Regions from separate parts of the Exiguobacterium sp. UBA5002 genome, predicted to be linked through region 2. Evidence: predicted binding sites of a transcription regulator. Region 2 holds the regulator's gene; each other region holds the start of a gene.
The links. The regulator Rex, encoded in region 2, represses fermentation and respiration genes when NADH is low (regulators of the CRP and FNR family bind a similar motif). The targets are predictions, from matches to a motif close to TTGTGAAATATTTCACAA.

Region 1 (5,448 bases), on a different contig from region 2:
TCAAACGACGGAGTGGAAAATGAGCAAGTGGGGATGTGAGCATGGCAGGACCTCCTGTTTGTTTAAAAAAGCAGTCCGTCGTCAGACAGACTGCTAGTTGTTCAAACCGTTCGTTGACGGCGTTTGTAGATAACGTAGAAGATGATCAAGACAACGGCAGCGATTAGGACACCGTTCGTATAAGGTGCTGCTACTTCTTTGATCGAGCGCCAGTTCGTTCCGAGCGTTTCACCAAGATACAGGAACAAAATTGACCACGGAATGATCGCAAGCACCGTATAGAGAGAAAACTTCGTTTGATCCATCTTAGCAAGACCTGCCGGAATCGAGATGGCATGACGAACGACGGGGATGAAACGGGCTCCGAAGATGACGCCTTGACCATATTTCAAGAACCAACGCTCGGCTAAGTCCAAGTGATGCTCTGAAATCAAAACATACTTCCCATATTTCAGGATAAGGGGACGACCGCCGTAGCGAGCGAACCAATATAAGAATAATTGCGAGAATAATCCACCGATGACGGCAGCGACGATGGCGAGCGGCCAGCCGATCGTTCCTTGGGAAATCATGAATCCACCGTAAGAGAGGACGATTTCACTCGGTATGATTTCAATCATCAACCCGAGGGCGATGCCGAAATATCCGAGATCGGCAAGCGAAAGTAAAATCTGGTTGACGACTTGAGATAACACGTTAGACAACTCCTTTGTATCAGTTCATTCCTTTATTTTAGAGAACCGGCGACGAAATGAAAAGGAAAAAAACGGAGACAATTCAAAAGACGGATTCGCGATGACAGCGAATCCGTCTTGTTTTTATAATACGACCGCAGCGATCGTACCGAAGATGAGTAATGGAATGTTGTAATGCAGGAACGTCGGAATGACCGTTTCTCGCATGTGATCGTGCTGACCATCAGCATTCAAACCACTCGTTGGTCCGAGTGTCGAGTCAGACGCCGGGCTACCCGCGTCACCGAGCGCACCGGCTGTACCGATGATGGCAATCGTCGCTTCTAAGCTGAATCCGTACTGGATACAAAGTGGAACGAAGATGGCAGCGATGATCGGAACGGTCGAGAAACTCGAGCCGATCCCCATCGTGACGAGAAGACCAATCAAGAGCATGACAAAGGCGGCAACGAGTTGTGAATCGCCCATCAACGCTTTCGAATTCTCGACGAGTGGCTCGATATCGCCCGTCTTACGCAAGACGTTCGAGAAGCCGTTCGCTGAAATCATGACGAAACCGATGAATGACATCATGCGCATACCGCGTGTAATGACGTCATCTGCTTCACTGAAACGAACAAGACGAAGCAGCAAGAAGAGAATCAACCCCGTCGTCGCAGCGAGAATCATCGACTCCGTTTGCAGTTGGACGATCAATGTCGCGATGACGACGATACCACTTAAGACAAGCTTCGTTTTCGTGATGACTGGGATTTCATAATCGTCCGGTGCGATGTCACGCATCTCATATGTCCGTTCTTTACGATATGAGTATAGACCTATCAAGAGACCGACGACCATCCCGAGTGCTGGAATCGCCATCGCTTCGATGACGGATGCTCCTGCTGTATCGAGACCATTTGCCTTCAAGTTCTTTAATAGAATCTGGTTGAGGTAAATGTCTCCGAAACCAACTGGTAGGAACATGTATGGTGTCACAAGACCAAACGTCATGATGATCGCAATCCGGCGTCGATCCATCTTCAATTGATTGAAGAGACCAAGAAGCGGCGGAATGATGATTGGAATGAAAGCGATGTGGATCGGCAACACGTTTTGTGAACTGATCGCAAGCAAAAGAATCGCAAACAAGATGAAGCCTTTTAATTTTTTGACGGAAGCGGCATTTGCGTTACCACGCGAGCGTGCAATCAAAGAGTGAGCGAGTGCATCCGGTAAGCCCGTTTTCGAGAGGGCAACGGCAAAGGCGCCAAGCAACGCGTAGCTCAGGGCGATTTCTGCCCCGTCACCAAGACCACCGGCAAACGCTTCGGTTGTTTTCGTTAAATCAAGACCACCGACGAGACCACCGGCAAACGCACTGATGACCATCGCGAGCACGATGTGGACGCGGAAGATCGCTAAAATAAACAGTAAAAAGACGGCAAACAATACGGCGTTTATCATTCAGTAAAACCACACTTTCTTTTGTTATCACTGTACTATACTGAAGTATCTTACAGCGATGTTGGAATGCTGTCAAGAGTAAAAGTCTGACCTCGTAATCAAAAGATGAATGGTACGCTTATTAGCTCTCCACAAGATGATATATTCTGTTATACCCCTGAGCGTGAAGTGAGAAGCGTGTTGATCACTGAATATAATTCATACGAAAAACGTGCCATCCTTCTCCGTTACGAGAAAATATGGCACGTTTTCTTTAGTTTAAGACGGAATAGAATATGCGAGTCTATTTGCGTTTCTTCTATAAAAAAGAGTGATCAGCAATCGACGACGTCAAGTTTACCAGTCCCTGGATCAATGACGAGTCCGTGAACGTTCGTCCCAGGTGGTAGTAATGGGTGGTTCTTCACGAGGCTGACCGAGTGAGCGACGCTTTCTTGAACTGACGTGAAACCACGCAACCATTGATTCAAATCAACCCCGGATACTTCGAGTGTGTGAAGAATCTGTTGGTCGATGCCCCGATCCTTCATTTCACTGATCATGTGGTTAGGATCAATCGTGCTCATTCCGCAGTCGTGGTGACCGATGACGACGACTTCTTCAGCACCAAGAGCATACAACGCGACGAGAATCGAGCGCATGACGGAACCGAATGGGTGCGATAGGATAGCACCGGCATTTTTGATGATCTTCGCATCCCCGTTCTTAAGACCAAGTGCGTGTGGGAGGAGCTCCGTCAAGCGGGCATCCATACACGTCAGGATGACGACCTTTTTGTCTGGGAACTTATCCGAGACGAACTGTTCATACTGTTTTTCGGCGACGAATCGCTCGTTGAAGGCTAGCATTTCCTGTACAACTGACATTCAAGTGTCCTCCTTTAGTGGTAGCTCTTAATATGTACCCCATATCAGAATACAAGATGATGAAACGGCTATCAAGTCACGAAAATGCAAGGTGTGACAAATCGCACACATCCATGTACATGAAGCAAAACGATAAAAAAGAAGAATTTAAAACAGTTGTAAACGCTATCAAAGGTGTGAGGGAATTCACAGGATGGTCATGCACAAAACAAGAAAAAGGGGTTATGATTGATTTGTGAAGGAAAGCACAAACTATTGAAAAACAGCTTGGCATTCCTGACATAATGGTTGGCAAATCAAACTCAGATTCGTTCCACGACAGGGAGGAAACCACTCATGGCTGTGAAAGAAAAAACAAAATCGACGGCAACGCCGGTCGAACAAGCAGTTGGGCAAATCGTTGAAAAAGGGCAACGTGCATTACAAGAATTACTGACATTCGATCAAGAAAAAATCGACACGATCGTCCGGGATATGGCACTTGCCGGACTTGAACGGCACGTCGAACTCGCTCGTCTCGCAGCAGAAGAGACGGGACGCGGTGTCTTTGAAGATAAGATGATTAAAAACATTTTTGCGACAGAATACATCTACAATAGTCTACGTCATGAAAAAACGGTCGGGATTCTCGAAGAAGATGTCCAAAACGGCATCACCTATATCGCTGAACCGGTTGGTGTCGTCTGTGGTGTCACACCGGTCACGAACCCGACATCAACGACGATGTTCAAAGCATTGATTGCGATCAAGACACGCAACCCGATCGTCTTCGCGTTCCATCCATCGGCACAACGTTGTTCCGTTGAAGCAGCGAAAACACTCCGTGACGCAGCCATCAAAGCCGGGGCACCAAAAGACTGTATTCAATGGGTGGAAGAACCATCACTTGAAGCAACGAAAGTCTTGATGAACCATGAAAAAATCGCCATGGTCCTTGCGACAGGTGGAGCAGGAATGGTCAAATCAGCGTATTCAACTGGTAAACCGGCACTCGGTGTTGGACCAGGGAACGTTCCGTGTTACATCGAACAGTCTGCGAAAGTCAAACGGGCAGTCAGCGATCTCGTTCTCTCAAAAACGTTTGATAACGGGATGATTTGTGCGTCTGAACAAGCCGTCATCGTCGACCAAGAGATTTATGCGACAGTTCGTGCGGAAATGGAAGCACTCGGTTGTTACTTCTGTACACCGGAAGAAAAACAACGCCTCGAATCACTCGTCATCAAAACCGATACATGTGCCGTCAACGCGGACATCGTCGGGAAACCTGCGACATGGATCGCAGAAAAAGCCGGCATCGACGTTCCGGAAACAACGGTCATGCTCGTCGCGGAACTCGAGCACGTCGGGGCAGCAGAACCATTGTCTCATGAAAAACTCAGTCCGGTCCTCGGTGCGTACCGCGTCGCATCAACCGAAGAAGCGTTCACGATTGCTGAACAAATGCTTGAAATCGGAGGTCTCGGTCATACAGCTGTCATTCATACGACGAATGATGACTTGATGACAGCGTTCGGACTCCGCATGAAAGCCTGCCGGATCCTCGTTAACAGCCCATCTGCTCACGGCGGAATCGGTGATCTGTACAACGAGTTGACACCATCACTGACACTCGGTTGCGGATCATACGGGAAAAACTCTGTTTCTGAAAACGTGACAGCGAAACACTTACTCAACGTCAAAAAGGTGGCGAGACGACGCGTGAACATGCAATGGTTCAAGGTTCCTGAAAAAATCTACTTCGAAAAGAACTCTGTTCAGTACTTGCGGTCGATGACTGACGTCTCACGCGTCATGATCGTCACGGATCCAACGATGGTACAGTTCGGGTATGCCGATAAAGTGATTCAAAACTTGCCACAGTCCGTCAGTTACCGGATCTTTGACCAAGTCGAACCAGATCCATCGGTGACGACTGTTCAGACGGGTGCTCAAGCGATGCGTGACTTCAAACCTGACTTGATCATCGCTCTCGGTGGTGGTTCAGCGATGGATGCTGCAAAAGGAATGTGGCTCTTCTATGAACAACCGAACGAAACGTTCTCAAACTTACGTCAAAAATTCCTCGATATCCGCAAACGGGCGTATCAATTCCCGACACTCGGTCGTCAAGCGAAGTTCGTCGCGATTCCAACGACTTCTGGTACGGGTTCAGAAGTAACACCGTTCACCGTCATCACGGATAAAGAGAAAAACGTCAAATACCCGATTGCTGACTATGCGTTGACACCAGACGTCGCAATCGTTGATCCAGAATTCGTCATGACCGTCCCAGCTTCAATCACTGCTGATACCGGAATGGATGTCTTGACGCATGCGACAGAAGCATACGTCTCGGTGCTTGCGAACGACTACACGGATGGACTGGCACTCAAAGCAATCAAGATGATCTTCGACTACTTGCCACGAGCATATGCTAACGGATCAGACGCCGAAGCACG
Region 2 (5,448 bases):
ACTCCTCGAGCACTCGAGGAGTTGAACGTATGAACTTGGTGGAGACTATCGGGATCGAACCGACGACCTTTTGGCTGCCAGCCAAACGCTCTCCCAGCTGAGCTAAGCCCCCATGAATTATCTTTAGTATACGCATCGCTAACTGCTTTATCAATATAAACATAACGCTTTCATAAAAAAGAATTCCTCCCGAAATGGCTGGAAGGAATTCACGATTCATTTATTCAATTCACGCATCAAATCCGCCTGTCGTTCAAGCTCTGCCTGTTGCTCGAGGATCAAGACCTTTTTATACGTCCGCGCGGAAATCAAGATACTGATTTCATAGAGAACGAACAACGGCACTGAGATCATCAAGTGTGACGTCACGTCCGGCGGTGCGATCAATGCCGCAACGACGAACAGCGCGAAATACGCATATTTTCGATTCTTTCGCATGAAATATGGCGTCACAAGACCAAGACGTGTCAGGAACATCGTCACGACCGGCAATTGGAAGAGAAGACCAAACGGCATCGTCAACCGGATCAAGAAACTGAAGTAGTTTTCGACCCCGATGACTTGCTCGATCCCCAATTCTTTCCCGAGATCCGTTGAGACTTCGAGCAAGAAGGGAAGCAACCAGAAATACGAGAAGGCTACACCAGCCAAAAATAGAAAGAAGATGACTGGAATATATGTCAGTGTTGCTTTTTGTTCCTTTTCATAAAGCCCTGGTCGGACGAATGCCCACAGTTGATACATCCAGAACGGTGACGCTAAAATCAGCGCGATGATGAACGCAAGATTCAAATACAACATTAAAGGATCGGCGACGTTGAAGGCATTTAATCCGATACCGAGCTCTTTTAAGTCCGCTTGCAGAAAACGGACGAGCGGTCGGACGAGCGGAAATGCGACAGCGAACAGGACGACGACGATGAGGAGCGACCAGACAATCCGCTTACGCAGTTCGTCTAGGTGCGACGTCATGCTTTGTTCTTGATCAACCGTCATGATTCAATCACTTCTCTTTCGGTTCGTCCTTTTTATCGTCGTCCATGATGCCGTTCGTGGCATTCTTGAACTCTTTCAATGTTTGACCGGCAGCACGACCGAATTCCGGTAACTTCTTCGGTCCGAAGATGATCAACGCGACGACAGCAATTAATCCGATACTCGCAGGTCCGATACCTAACGTGAGCGGGATAAGGTTTTCCATTATGATTTCACTCCTTCAGCTGATTGCGAATAATGCTTCATGAAATAAACTAACGACTGCAACTCGATCGATAAATCGATGTGATGAACCCGAACGCTCGCTGGCACGTTCAACCGTGCAGGCGTGAAGTTCAGAATGCCTGTCACACCATACTCGACTAACTCATCCGCTACTGACTGTGCGAACTGGGATGGAACCGTCAAGATGGCGACATCGACCTGATTCGCTTCGATTTGTTCTTTCATGTCCGAAACATGATAGATTGGAACGTCATGCGTCGTTGTTCCGACCTTCTCTTCGTCCGCATCAAACGCAACGACTATCCGAGTACTATTATTCTTTAAAAAGTTATAATTTGCAAACGCTGTTCCGAGATGACCGACCCCGATCAAGGCAACATTCGTCACCTCATCTTGATTCAAGGTTTTCCGGAAAAACGTTAAGAGATGTTGAACGTTATATCCATACCCCTTCTTCCCTAGTGCCCCAAAGTAGGAAAAGTCGCGACGAATCGTTGCTGAATCAACCTTCACCGCCTCGCTTAACTCAGCAGAAGAGACGCGGAGCTTGCCTGAATTGTATAAACTTTGGATGAAGCGATAATATAGCGGCAACCGTTTTGCTGTCGCTTGTGGAATTTTTGTGTCTGGTCCATTCATCCTGCAGTTCCCCCTTCGGCCACATCCATCGTGGCACCCAAATCTTTGCAAAAAGCTTTCTACTCTCCTTGATTGTAAACCACTTCACATAGAGTCACAAATAATATATTCCGCAGGACCTCGCGCTTTTGTTCGTGATAGACTAAAGGGTGGAAGGATGGATGGAAATGATACTCTTACAAGTCAACCAACTCTCGAAATCATTCGGCGTCGAGCCGATTTTAGAAAATATCAAATTGGAAGTACAGGAGCGCGACCGAATTGCGCTCGTCGGTCGAAATGGTGCCGGTAAATCAACCTTGCTCAAAATCATCGCTGGTGAACTCAGTCATGACTCGGGCGATATCATGAAAGGTAAAGATGTCAAAATCGGCTATCTCGCGCAAGACAGTGGTCTCGAATCGAATGAGACGATCTGGAACGAGATGCTGACCGTTTTTGAACATCTGCAAGAACAAGAACGGACACTGCGCCGGATGGAAATCGAGATGGGCATGGAGCACATCTTGAACGACCCGGTCGCTTACGATCGACTCCTGAAGACGTACGATCAAGCGCAACATGACTTCTCAGAAGCAGGTGGTTATCAGTTTGAAGCGAATATTCGCTCCGTCCTGCACGGCATGCGCTTTTATCCAGACGATTACTCACGCCGGATCCAGACATTGTCCGGAGGTCAACGGACACGGCTCGCCTTAGCGAAGATGCTCCTGCAAGCACCAGAGCTTCTCATTCTCGATGAACCGACGAACCATCTGGATATCGATACGCTCGCTTGGCTTGAAAGTTACCTCGGTGGTTATCGTGGTGCCGTTCTGATCGTCTCGCACGATCGGTACTTCCTCGATCAAGTCGTCAATGTCGTCTATGAGCTCTCTCGTAATGTCTGTCGTAAGTTCACTGGGAACTATACGAAGTACCTCGAGCAAAAAGCGGCATTGTACGATCAAGAAATGAAACAGTTCGAACAGCAGCAAGAAGAAATCGCGAAGATGCAGGATTTCATTCAACGAAACATCGCTCGGGCGACAACGACAAAGCGTGCTCAAAGCGTTCGAAAACGGCTCGAGAAGGTCGACCGGCTCGACCGACCAGATGGAGATGAACGCAGTACGGTCCTCTCCTTCCCAATCGAAAAACAGAGCGGGAATGACGTTCTTCAAGTCAATCAATTGGCAATCGGTTACGAAGAAGCTGTCTCAAAAGACATCACGTTCCGCTTGCAACGCGGCGAATCACTGGCACTCGTCGGACCGAACGGAATCGGGAAGTCGACGCTCTTAAAAGTCCTCGTCGGTCGTTTACGTCCTCTCTTCGGTGATTTCCGTTTCGGCACCGGTGTCTCGATCGGGTATTACGATCAAGAGCAAGCGGAACTCAATGACCGGAACCGTGTCATCGATGAGATTTGGAACGAATGGCCACTGATGCGCGAACAAGAAGTCCGTTCTGTGCTCGGACAATTCCTGTTCAGCGGCGACGATGTCTTCAAAATCGTTCAAGAATTGTCTGGTGGCGAACGCGGACGTCTCGCGCTCGCAAAACTGAAACTCCGGAAGACGAACGTCCTCATCCTTGACGAGCCAACGAACCACTTGGATCTTGATTCGAAGATGGTCCTTGAGAACGCTCTTGTCGACTATGAAGGTACGCTACTCTTCGTCTCCCATGACCGGTACTTCATCGATCGGATCGCGACACGCGTCATCGAGATGAGTGAAGCTGGTGTGACAGAATACCTCGGCGATTATTCGTACTACACAGAGAAGAAGGCCGAACAAGAAGAAATCGCTCGCCTTGAAGCCGAAGAGGCAAAAGCGGCAAAAGTCACGGCATCGAAGACGATCGACAAAGAAGCACAGAAAGAAGAAAAAAAACGCCGTCAGCAAATCGAACAACTCGAACAAGATATTGAACGGCTCGAACAGCGTTCAGCGGAAATCGAACAGTTGCTTTGCGAACCGGAAGTCTTTAATGATATTCCAAAAGCGACAGCGTTATCTGCGGAACGAGACCAGATCGATGTCGATCTACTTGAATTGATGGAACGATGGGAGAACCAACACTGATGCGAACGAAAAGCTTTTTCATCAACCTGATTCAAGGACTGTTATCCGGTATTCTTTATTTCGTTCCGATGTATGCGGACTACGTGTCCGCCTTCATCCGCCCGGATGCCTTTAATGCTGCTCTTCCTTTGTTCCTTCTGATTTCTTGCATGATCGGACTTGTCATCCAGACATGGAGCGGTCTTCTCGTCAGTCTACTCTCTGGACTATGTTGTACGCTTCTAACGACACAACTGTTCGTCGAACTCAATGATCCATTGATCATATCCTATTATGGTAGCGTCACTCCCTTGACTGCCTTTTTGATCAGTTGTGTCGGGGTTTGGGCGCTGGCAATCATTTTTTATTTGCTCGATGGTTATCAGTATAGTAAACGTCACGGACTCGAAGGTTCTTCAAACGAAATCGATCCACAACCTTGAAGTCCGATCGATGAACTAGATACGCGATATGAAAAAAGGAGTGGAGATTCCGGTAGCTAGACCGGTCTTTCCACTCCTTTTTATTTAAATCGAAACGTTCGTCGTCAACATGGATCGTACACTGAATCAAGCATTCACACTTCTATCATTTTGTCGGTCGAGCAATCGTAAACGTCTTCCCGATCGTCGCATAATCATTTCCTGCTAAGCGAGCGACAGCCTTCAATCCTGCCGCATCGATCCGGAACGACTCGACGAGTTCATCCGCGACGTGATAGCGCAGTACTTTCCCGATCAAAAGATCGGCACCTTCTAGCTCGACATGTTGTGTTAAGCGCATCTCGAACCGGATTTTCGCTTCCGCGATTCCGGGCACGTCGATTGCGTCGCTATCGACGAGCGTTAAATCCGTCCGTTCGAGTTCACTTTCACCGTAAGCGAGTGGCGCAGCCGTCTCATTGACAGCGTCGACGATTTCTTCGCTGACGATATGGATGACATAGCTTTGTTTTGCTAGGATATTACGTGCTGTATCCTTTTGTCCCTGATCCGTCCGTTGTACGGCAATCACCAGTTGTGGCGGACTACTTGATGCGACCGTAAAGAAGGAAAAGGGGGCTGCGTTGACCGTCCCGTCTTCCCCTAGCGTCGTCACGAAGGCAATCGGACGCGGAATGATGCTTCCGATCAGTAATTTATAATTGTCTTTTGCGCTAAGCGTTGATGCCTCGAACTTCATGAATGACCCACCTTTTTCCTCACCCGATGAGTGCAGCGAGTGAATAGTCTCCAGCACCGATCATCGCCACTCCAAGGGCGATAACGATCAATGCCATGTTGTATTCGTACCCGTTCTGCGTCACCCAGTAACCATTCGCACCGTGTACTTTAACGATCGCGACAAGCATCGAACCGATGATGAGGATTGCAGCGATCCAGAGGAATACCCCGCTTGCAAACAATAATCCACCGATTAATTCAGCAAGACCCGCTGTAATCGCGAGTGCCTTCCCTGGCTTCATGCCGATTGATTCGAACCAACCGCCTGTTCCAGCGATGCCGTGTCCACCAAACCAACCAAATAATTTTTGTGTCCC
Region 3 (5,448 bases), on a different contig from region 2:
TAACAAACTGGAAACGTTAACACAAGTACGATTCAAGTAAGGTTTGCGCAGTATCCGTTTCTTCTGATGAAGGGGGAAGCACATCAGTTAATGGATATGCAAGACCGAGGTTTTCCCACTTATAGACACCGAGTTGATGATACGGGAGTACTTCGACGCGCTCGACGTTTCCGAGCGTCCGGATGAACTCGCCGGTCTGGCGGAGGAAATGTTCTGACATCGTAATACCTGGAACGAGGACGTGGCGAATCCAGACGGGAATGTTTCGCTCGGCTAGGCGTTTTGCGAAGGCGAGTGTATTGGCGTTACTCCGTCCAGTCAAGACGCGACAAGCGGCATCGTCGATATGTTTGATATCGAGTAGTACTAGATCCGTCGCATCGAGAATCGCATCGATGTTTTTCGGGACGACGGATCCCGCGGTATCGATGACCGTATGCAATCCATGGCGTTTTGCTTCTGTTAAAGCAGCCTCCAAGAATTCTGGCTGAGCGAGCGGTTCACCTCCAGAGAAAGTGATTCCGCCACCCGTGGCCTCGAAAAAGGAGCGATAGCTGATCGCTTCTTTTACGACTTCGTCTGCTGAGACACGCCGTCCGCAACCGAACTCCCATGTATCCACGTTATGACAGTATTGACATCGTAGTGGACATCCTTGCGTAAAGACGATGAATCGAATGCCAGGACCATCGACTGTTCCACATGATTCAACGGAATGGATCATACCATAGGTCATCCTGCTCACTTCCTTTCACATACTACACATCATTTTAGAGAGAACCGTGGAACGTTCGATTGATGACATCGATCTGTTGTTCACGCGTCAGTTTAATGAAGTTGACGGCATAACCGGATACCCGAATCGTTAACTGTGGATATTGTTCTGGATGCTCCATGGCATCGAGTAACGTCTCACGGTCAAAGACGTTGACATTCAAATGGTGTCCTTTTGAAGTCGTACCACCCATATATCCGTCAAGTAATCCGACTGTATTGCGAATGCGTGTGGCTTCATCCTTACCAAGTGCTTTTGGAACGATCGAGAACGTGTAGGAAATCCCGTCGAGCGCATGTTCATATGGTAATTTTCCGACAGATGTCAGTGCGGCGACAGCTCCTCTAGTGTCACGTCCATGCATCGGGTTAGCACCCGGTGCGAATGGTTCACCCGCACGGCGTCCATCTGGCGTATTTCCTGTTTTTTTACCATAGACGACGTTTGAAGTAATCGTCAGGACAGACTGCGTCGGAAGGGCATTGCGATACGTTGGATGTTTACGGATTTTCTCCATGAACAGTGTGACGAGATCGACCGCCATCTGATCCACCCGTTCATCGTTATTCCCGAACTTCGGAAACTCGCCTTCGATCTTGAAATCAACTGCAATCCCATCCGCATCTCGGATTGGACGAACTGTTGCGTAACGGATGGCGGATAGACTGTCAGCGACGACCGATAAACCAGCGATACCGCATGCCATCGTCCGTAAGATTTCCGGATCATGTAAAGCCATTTCAATCCGTTCGTAGCTGTACTTATCATGCATGTAGTGGATGACATTCAGTGTGTTGACGTACAGTTCTGCGAGCCAATCGAGTTGACGATCATAAGCCGCCATGACGGTTTCGTAATCGAGTACTTCATCAAGCATCAATGGACTTGCTGGGGCGACTTGAATTTTGAGCTTCTCGTCCATTCCGCCATTGATCGTATAAAGTAATGCTTTTGCCAGGTTTGCTCGCGCACCGAAGAACTGCATCTGTTTCCCGATCTTCATCGCGGAGACACAACAAGCGATGCCGTAATCATCTCCATAAACCGGTAACATCAAATCATCGTTTTCATATTGAATCGAGCTTGAAACGATCGACATCTTCGCACAGAATTCCTTGAATCCGCGTGGAAGCTGAGTAGACCAGAGAACGGTTAGATTCGGTTCCGGTGCCGGACCAAGTGTCGAGAGTGTGTGTAAGAAGCGGAATGAACTTTTCGTGACGTTTGATCGTCCATCTTCACTCATTCCACCGATTGATTCCGTTACCCACGTCGGATCACCTGAGAACAGATCGTTGTAGTCTGGTGTCCGTAAGAACTTAACGATCCGAAGCTTCATGACGAAATGATCGACGAGTTCTTGTGCAGTCTCTTCCGTCAAGCGACCAGCCGCAAGATCACGTTCGACATAAATATCAAGGAACGTCGAGACTCGACCGAGTGACATGGCTGCCCCGTTTTGCTCTTTGATGGCAGCAAGATAGGCAAGATAGACCCACTGGAATGCTTCTTGTGCTGTTTCTGCAGGGCGGGAGAGATCGAAACCATAGCGAGCTCCAAGCTCGGTCAATTCCGTTAATGCGCGCAACTGTTCATTCATCTCTTCACGGTCGCGAATCATCGATTCAGATAAGAATCCGCCACGTGCCTTTAAATCCTTCTTACGTTCTTCGATCAAGCGTGCCGTTCCGTACAAAGCAACACGACGATAGTCACCGATGATCCGTCCGCGACCATAAGCATCAGGTAATCCGGTGATAATACCGGCTTTACGTGCAGCGCGCATCTCAGGGGTATAGGCATCGAAAACCCCTTGGTTATGTGTCTTCCGGTACTCGCTGAAAGTTTTCGTGACGGTCTCGTCTGCTTCAAAGCCATACGCAGATAGGGCATCATTCACCATCCGAATCCCACCGTTCGGATGAATCGAACGTTTAAACGGTTCGTCTGTCTGTAAACCGACTATTTTTTCAAGTGAGCGATTCAGATACCCTGCATCATGCGAGAGGATCGTTGATGGTGTTTTAGCATCGACGGCATATACACCACCACGTTGTCGCTCTTCATTCGTCAGCTGTAGAATTTGTTGCCAGAGACGTTCCGTTGCTTGCGTCGGACCGACTAAAAAGTGATCATCTCCTGTATATTCCGTGCGATTGAGTCGGATGAAGTCTGCGACATCGATCGTCTTTACCCATTCACCAGACGTAAAGTTCGTCCAAGCACTCGTTTTTTCTAATAACATAGATACCACTCCTTTAATATTGAGCTAATCATCAGTTCCATATGTGAATAGTGTAACAAAAGGAAGGGCTGATTCCCTTTACGTTCATGTGAATGTTTTAACAAGTGGACAAACGTTGATATGACGGGCTTTCTTTATTTCTGTATTCATATGAAAATAGTTTGAAAAAAAACAGTTTTAGATTGCTAATTCAAGGTTTTTTGGAAACTGTATGAGTTGATTTGAAAAAGATTCACTAGAACAGTTGAAACTGTGAGGAATGTCACGCTACGGTGCCTTGTATTTTTAAGACGTATCGTTGACAATGAAAAAGGGAATATAGAACGTGGAGGTGTGCCAAATGGAGTATGTATCATTAACACAACAAGGAGAGTATCAGTCAGGAGACTGGGTCTCTTTGAAAATCGGATCGGACGGTTCAACGCGAACGGGAATGATCACGGAATTCGAAAATGATGGATTCTGGATTCGGTTTGAAGATGATTTTGATTATGAAGACTTTATCGGCTATGATGAATCGTATTGGATTGCGCTTGTTCGTCGTCCGGTTGACGTAAAAGCGACGTATGCGAGTCTTGCGGAGTACCCGACACTCGCTGCAGAATTACAGGATCGTGTCATCCAAGGATTCGAAATTTTAGAAGAAGAAGCCGGTGAAAGCGAGATTCGATTCCATATTCGATTGCTCGACGCAGGAAATGAATATACACAGACATTACGGGGATACCGTGATGCATCAGGAGATCATGTCGAATACGTAACGGCATGATGGAATTAAGAGAGTAGGAGAAATCGTTATGAACTTTACAAAATCATTTTTACAGGAAGCATGGGAACGCGCACGCTTTACGGAGTTGATGCCTGTTCAAGAACAAGCGATTCCGTTGTTGCGCGAAGGAAAAGATGTCCTGGCGGAAGCGCCGACAGGAACAGGGAAGACGCTTGCCTATGTCATTCCAGCTTTAGAAAAGATTGAAGTAGAAGAACCACACGTGCAAGTCGTGATCACGGCACCAACACGGGAACTCGTCATGCAAATTCATCAAGTCATTCAATTGTTTGCTCAAGGAAGTGGTATCAAATCCGGTGCATTCATTGGTGGTGTTGAATTAAAGCGACAATATGAACGATTGAAGAAAAAACCACAAATCATTGTTGGAACGCCAGGGCGTCTCGTTGAGTTGATCGATTCGAAGAAGCTGAAGATGCATAAGGTGAAATTGATCGTCTTGGACGAAGCGGATCAAATCTATGAGAGTGGTATGAGTGACTCGGCGACGCGAATCGCAAACAGTGCACTACGCGATCGTCAGTTAGCATTCGTCTCCGCGACATTACCGGAACGGACAGCAGAATGGGGACGGACGCTTGCAAACAACCCTGAGACGATTCGAGTTGAGCGTGCCGTCAGTACACAAGTGACATTCGGTTATTTGGAGACTTCACGTCGTCAGAAGCCGGAATTGTTACGTCGTCTGGCGAACATGCAAGGATCAAAAGTACTGACATTCATTAATAACCGTTCCTTCCTCGGACCATTGAATGGCGAGTTGAGTAAATTCTCATTGAAATACCGGATTTTAGACGCTGAAAAAGGCAAACGAGAGCGGATGGAGACATTGCGTTCTTATAAAAAGGGAGAGTTTCCTTTACTCGTCACGACAGGTCTTGCGGCACGTGGGTTAGATATCGAAGCAGTCACGCATGTCGTCCATTATGATTTGCCGGAGTCGTTTGACGATTTCGTACACCGTTCAGGTCGGACGGGACGTGGAAACGCGAACGGAATGGTACTTGCTCTTGTTACGGATCAAGACTTAAAACACTTAAAAACACTTGCGAAGCAAATGGGCGTCGAGATGGAAGCGATGGAAATTTACCGTGGGGAAGTCATTCCAAAACGTGAATTCACAGCACCTCAGACGATTAAACGACCGGCTACTCCTCACCGGAAAGGGCGATCGAAATGAAGAACGATCGAAAAGTAATTCCGTTTCCGACGACGGTTTCTGAAGCGGAAATGAATGCAGCCTTGAAGAAGATGTATCAAGAAGCAGCGACAGCACGCAGTACGGATTGGGTCGCTTTCATTGAAGAGATTGCGACGGAGGGACGTTGGTATTTAAAAGATGCTGAATTGTTCCGGGACTTATTCGTAGATTGGGCCATCTTCTATGAGACGGATGATCAAGGAAAAACGCCGCACGGTCGTTTTCTTGAGCAGGTCAAAGAAGAGTTATCGCCTAGCCTCTACCGCGCCTTGCGTGGATTAGCGGACCCGATGCCTTCGTTGTTTCAAGTCGAGGCGGATGGTGTCGTTGATTTAATGTCAAAACAGACGTATCAAACGGATTTGTCTGAGATTGAAGTCGAATCAGGTGATTTGTTGATTGGAAAACTGCTCTACATTTCTGGGAAATGGCGCTTT
Region 4 (5,448 bases), on a different contig from region 2:
GACGTTCATTTTACAGATTGGAGACAACGTATCGTCGCAGAACGAACGATCAAACGAGCAGTCGTACAAGAAATCAAATGGAAAATGGGGCAAACGCCGCTTGCGACTCACATTCCGGATCATGCAGGTGTCGCTTTCGTCGGGGACTGGTGTGAAGGTACGGGACAACTCTCAGAGCTTGCGTTCTCAAGTGCCGTGAGCATCTTCAATCGATGGACTTGATGTCAAACGACAAAAAAGAGAAGTCGAATCGACTTCTCTTTTTTGTATCTTACGCTTCATTGTTCGAACGTGCTGGATAGAATGCTAGAACCAAGAGTAATGTAAAGGCAATGAGACTCATCATCGGAATCGTCAAGAAACCAAAATAGTTGACCCATTTGATGAGACAGCCACTCGTACATAACGCTTCGCCATCGGGTAAGCGTTCAAGGATGACGTGGTACAAGGCGACACCAAAGCCGGCAAGCACATACAGGCGAACGAAGAGCGGATCGATCGTTTTTGACCGGAATAGCGAGATGAGCAAATAAAAGGCTGTCGTATACATGAATAGTCGTTGCCACCAACAGAGAGGGCAGGGAATGAATCCGCGAATTTCACTGAAATAGAGACTGCCAAGCGTTGCAATCGTTGAGATGATGAACATAAAATGATAGCGTGTCATATGTATCGTCCTTTCTAACGTGTTAAACTAATGCCATCTTATATCATGAGGAGTCGAATCTCACATTGCAAGTGTCGGAAATGGAAATGTTGATCACCTTATCGGAAGAGTTGAATATGAGGCGCGCTGCTGAACGATTATTCGTCTCGCAACCTGCGCTTAGTCAACGTCTCGTTGCGATTGAAAGACGCTGGGGAACAAAATTATTCATTCGTTCATCGCGTGGGTTAAGCATCACACCACAAGGAGAAAAAGTAATCGGTCTCGCAAAAGAGATGAATCGGAAAGAACTTGAGTTAAAAAGTGAATTGACAGCAGAAGAGGGTGCCGTTTATGGGACGCTTCGGATTGCCGTCGCTTCCATCATGGGGCAATATTGGCTCCCGCGTGTCTTGAAACGATTCGTTGAGCGTTATCCGCATGTCCGTGTTCAGCTTGTCACGGGATGGTCCAGTGAGATGATGCGTCATATGTTAGAGGAACATTTTCATATCGGAATCATTCGTGGAAACCCGGACTGGAAAGGTGTCAAAGAACGTCTTTTCTCGGATCCGCTCTATTTAGTCGATAGTGAGTTGACGTCAATCGAACAGTTACGCTTGACGGATCGACCATTCATCCAGTTCAAGAGTGATTCAACGTACTATCAAGAAATTTTAGAATGGTGGCAAGATCGGTTCGCAAGTCCGCCATCTCGGACGCTGGTCGTCGATCAAATCGAGACATGTAAGCAGATGGCTCTACATGGAATTGGGTTTGCGATTTTACCCGAATCGACGATCCAACAATCAAATGAAGTCATGCAGCTTCCGTTAAAAACATCATCTGGAAAGATATTAAAGCGAGATACATGGATTTTGTCTACGGAATCGATGCTTGAACTAAAACAAGTTCAAGCATTTTGGGATATCGTAAAAGAAGAAGGAGGAAGTCAGTCAGATGGAATACGCCATTGAAATGCGGCGCGCGCTTCATAAAATACCAGAACCAGGGTTCAAGGAATTTAAGACGCAAGCTTTTATATTGGAACAAATTCGTGCTTATCCACCAGATCGTGTCACGTATGACACGTTTGAAACAGGTGTTTTCGTTCGAGTGAAAGGATTGACTGGAAATCGGACGATTGGTTACCGGGCAGACATTGATGGGTTACCAATTGAAGAAGCGACAGGTCTTCCGTTTTGCTCGGAACATCCAGGCTTCATGCATGCCTGCGGTCACGATATGCACACGTCGATTGCGTTAGGGTTGATGAAACGAATCATTGAATTGCCGGTCATGGATGATGTCGTCTTTTTATTCCAACCAGCGGAAGAAGGTCCGGGCGGGGCTGAACCAATGATTAAAAGTCCGTTGTTTGAAAAATATCGTCCAAGTGAGATGTATGGTCTTCATGTTGCACCGGAATATCCAGTCGGTACGATTGCGAGCCGTCCCGGCGTCTTGTTCGCGAGTGCTCGAGAAGTTCATATCACGATTTATGGTCAAAGTGGTCACGCGGCATTTCCTCATTTGACGATTGATACGGTCGTCGCGCAAGCAGCCTTGATCATGCAACTGCAAACAATCGTCAGCCGATCCATCAATCCGATGAACTGTAGCGTCATCACAATCGGAAAGGTCGATGCTGGGATTCGAGAAAACGTCATCGCTGGTAGAGCTGTTCTTGACGGTACGATGCGCGCACTCAATGGAGAAGACATGGAAAAATTGGAACGACGCGTTCGTGACATCATCCGGGGAATTGAAGCTTCCTTCGGCGTCAAGATTGATCTGCAATTCGGAAATCGTTATTACGAAGTCGTCAATGATCGACAAATCGTTGATAAATTTTCATCATTCGTCAAGATGAATGCGAATTACATTGAATGTGATGCGGCAATGACAGGAGAAGACTTTGGATTCATGTTGAAGGAAATTCCAGGAATGATGTTTTGGCTCGGAGTCGACAATCCGACATCTGGTCTTCATCAACCAACCTTGAATCCAGATGAATCCGCGATTCCATTTGTGATTGATTTACTTGACCATTATTTCCGAGAGTATGTTTAAAAGTTTTTATGAAATAATAAAGGATATAAAGCTTTCCCTTTCGAATTCAGGAATGGGAAAGTTTTTAATATATGTAGGAATAAGAGTTTTCGAACATTTTGTGAAAAAAATCACGTGTATATGTGAACAATTTGTTACATCAAACATTATAAACAGACACAAAGGGTTATGTTCTCTATGATACGGTTATAGACCATATAGAGAAGTATGTTTTAGGAAGAGGGGGCTAAATACATGTTCAATGATCCCGTAGTGCTCAGTCGATTGTTGACAGGGCTCACACTAGCGTTTCATATTATTTTCGCGACGATTGGTGTCGGAGTACCGCTCATGGTACTGGCAGCTGAATTCATCGGTCTGAAACGCAAAGATCCAGATTATATCTTATTAGCAAGACGGTGGACGCGTGGATACGTCGTTACCGTAGCGGTCGGTGTCGTAACAGGGACGGCAATCGGCTTGCAACTATCATTACTTTGGCCGTCACTCATGCAAGTAGCGGGTCAAACAATTGCTCTGCCACTATTTATGGAGACGTTCGCGTTCTTCTTTGAAGCGATTTTCCTTGGTATTTACTTGTATACGTGGGACCGGTTCAAAAATCCGTGGTTGCACTGGTTGATTGGGATTCCAGTCGTCATTGGTGCGACAGCATCAGCGTTCTTCATCACGACAGTCAACTCCTTCATGAACTCACCAGAAGGATTTAAGATCGTCAATGGTACGTTGACGCAAATCGAACCATTAAAAGCAATGTTTAATACAGCGACACCGACGAAGGCGACACACGTCATCGTTTCAGCTTACTTGACTGTTGCCTTTATCTTGGCAGCAATCGCGGCGTTCCATTTGCTTCGCAAAAAGACACTCTCAGCAGCGGAAACAGCGTATCATAAAAAAGCACTTCGCTTAACGGTTATGGCTGGATTGATTTTTGCCTTCTCGACTGCACTTGTCGGGGACTTTTCAGGGAAATACTTGGCGAAATATCAGCCAGAGAAACTCGCGGCTGCTGAATGGCATTTTGAAACGACAAGTGAAGCAGAATTGATTTTTGGTGGGATACTTGATCAGCAAGAAGACGGCAGTTATGAAATCAAAGGAGCCGTCAAAATCCCATATGCGCTCTCAATTCTTGCAGGTGGGGCTCCGAATACGGAAGTCATCGGTTTAAACGAATTCGCAAAAGAAGATCAAGCACCACTGATCGTCCACTATTTCTTTGATATCATGGTATCGATTGGGATGTACTTGACTGCTATCTCTGCTTTGTTCATCTTGGCATTCCGATTGAAAAAATTGAATCCATATAATAAGTGGATTTTACGAGGGGTGTTCATCGGTGGTCCGTTAGCGATGATTTCAATCGAAGCGGGATGGATGTACGCTGAGATTGGTCGTCAACCTTGGACGCTTTACGGTATCATGCGAACAGCGGACGCGGCGACGACTTCAACAGCGGTTGGTCCGATGCTCATTTTATTCAGTGCATTGTACTTGTTGCTTGGCACGATTTGTACGGTCGTCTTATTACGGATGTTTAAGAAAAACACGGTTGGAAAAGAACTTCAAGAACTTGCTGAAAACCACCATGCACGCGGTGAAGCAATGTTCGTGGATGATAACAAGTAAGGAGGGAACGATTTGGACGTTCAAACACTAGGGATCACGGTCCTTTGGACTTTCCTGTACGGATATCTCATCGTTGCCTCAATTGACTTCGGTGCTGGATTTTACGCCTTTTATTCAAAATATACGAAGCGGGATCATCTGACGAATCGATTGATTCTTCGTTACCTCTCTCCTGTTTGGGAGGTAACGAATGTCTTCTTCGTATTCTTCTTCGTAGGACTAGTTGGGTTCTTCCCAGACTCCGCTTACTATTTCGGTACGGCACTACTCGTACCAGCGTCAATTGTTCTTGTCTTGATTGCGATTCGTGGTAGTTTTTATGCGTTCGCCAATTATGGATCAAATGACAGCATGTTCTACACATTTTTATATGGAGCGACAGGGTTGCTGATTCCTGCTGCGATGTCGACGACATTGACGATCAGTCAAGGTGGTTTCATCCGCAAAACGAATGATACAGTTGAGTTTTTAGGAACGAAATTATTTTCGAACTTTTACTCGTGGACGGTCGTAGCGCTCGCTATCGTATCTGTCTTATACATCAGCGCGATGTTCCTCTTATTCTACGCGGATAAAGCGAAAGATGAGGGAGCTACGCCGCTTATTCGGAAATGGGCACTCTTCTGGAGTGGACCAACAATCCTCGTCTGTGCGCTCGTCTTCTTTGGACTGAAGAACCAAGCAGCATGGCATTATGAAAATATCCTAAACGGCAACTGGTGGTGGTTCGCTGCTAGTTTCTTATTTTTCCTCATTGCCGTGACACTCGTCTATATGAAGAAAAACTATAGCATCGCGTTCGTCGCGGTCATGCTACAATATGCAGTCGCGTGGTTTGGTTACGGATATACACACTTGCCGTATATCTTGTATCCATATATCGATATCAACAAAGCAGTCGTAAACGAAACGATGGCTTCCGCACTCGTCGTCGTTTTCATCTTCGGACTTTTACTCTTAATTCCGGCGTTGTATTTGATTTTACGGCTCTTCTTGTTCGATAACGATTATGTACGTGGAAAATCATCAAAATAATGAATGGATAAACGCCTCTGCGATTCGCAGAGGCGTTTATAGTATTTTTAAATTGAATCGGG

Region 1: adhE (bifunctional acetaldehyde-CoA/alcohol dehydrogenase) is a predicted target of Rex. The motif match lies at 3,241-3,258, and genes of this name have one in related genera.
Region 3: pflB (formate C-acetyltransferase) is a predicted target of Rex. The motif match lies at 3,107-3,124, and genes of this name have one in related genera.
Region 4: B4C70_RS07870 (cytochrome ubiquinol oxidase subunit I) is a predicted target of Rex. The motif match lies at 2,818-2,835, and genes of this name have one in related genera.

The regions. Positions count from the first base shown of each region.
Region 1 is NZ_DGYQ01000032.1:11,317-16,764, reverse strand. It holds gene B4C70_RS09645 (hypothetical protein) at 1-43, opposite strand, end outside; gene B4C70_RS09640 (DedA family protein) at 102-695, opposite strand; gene B4C70_RS09635 (Na+/H+ antiporter family protein) at 819-2,138, opposite strand; gene B4C70_RS09630 (beta-class carbonic anhydrase) at 2,456-3,007, opposite strand; gene adhE (bifunctional acetaldehyde-CoA/alcohol dehydrogenase) at 3,344-5,448, shown strand, end outside.
Region 2 is NZ_DGYQ01000006.1:6,052-11,499, reverse strand. It holds tRNA gene B4C70_RS01330 (tRNA-Ala) at 37-112, opposite strand; gene tatC (twin-arginine translocase subunit TatC) at 217-996, opposite strand; gene B4C70_RS01320 (twin-arginine translocase TatA/TatE family subunit) at 1,004-1,201, opposite strand; gene B4C70_RS01315 (redox-sensing transcriptional repressor Rex) at 1,201-1,860, opposite strand; gene B4C70_RS01310 (ATP-binding cassette domain-containing protein) at 2,028-3,929, shown strand; gene B4C70_RS01305 (hypothetical protein) at 3,929-4,351, shown strand; gene B4C70_RS01300 (flavin reductase family protein) at 4,497-5,090, opposite strand; gene B4C70_RS01295 (DoxX family protein) at 5,110-5,448, opposite strand, start outside.
Region 3 is NZ_DGYQ01000012.1:18,732-24,179, reverse strand. It holds gene pflA (pyruvate formate-lyase-activating protein) at 17-736, opposite strand; gene pflB (formate C-acetyltransferase) at 771-3,020, opposite strand; gene B4C70_RS02000 (hypothetical protein) at 3,361-3,789, shown strand; gene B4C70_RS01995 (DEAD/DEAH box helicase) at 3,818-4,990, shown strand; gene B4C70_RS01990 (hypothetical protein) at 4,987-5,448, shown strand, end outside.
Region 4 is NZ_DGYQ01000026.1:131,568-137,015, reverse strand. It holds gene B4C70_RS07890 (FAD-dependent oxidoreductase) at 1-222, shown strand, start outside; gene B4C70_RS07885 (disulfide bond formation protein B) at 272-667, opposite strand; gene B4C70_RS07880 (LysR family transcriptional regulator) at 733-1,623, shown strand; gene B4C70_RS07875 (N-acetyldiaminopimelate deacetylase) at 1,607-2,719, shown strand; gene B4C70_RS07870 (cytochrome ubiquinol oxidase subunit I) at 2,954-4,351, shown strand; gene B4C70_RS07865 (cytochrome d ubiquinol oxidase subunit II) at 4,364-5,386, shown strand.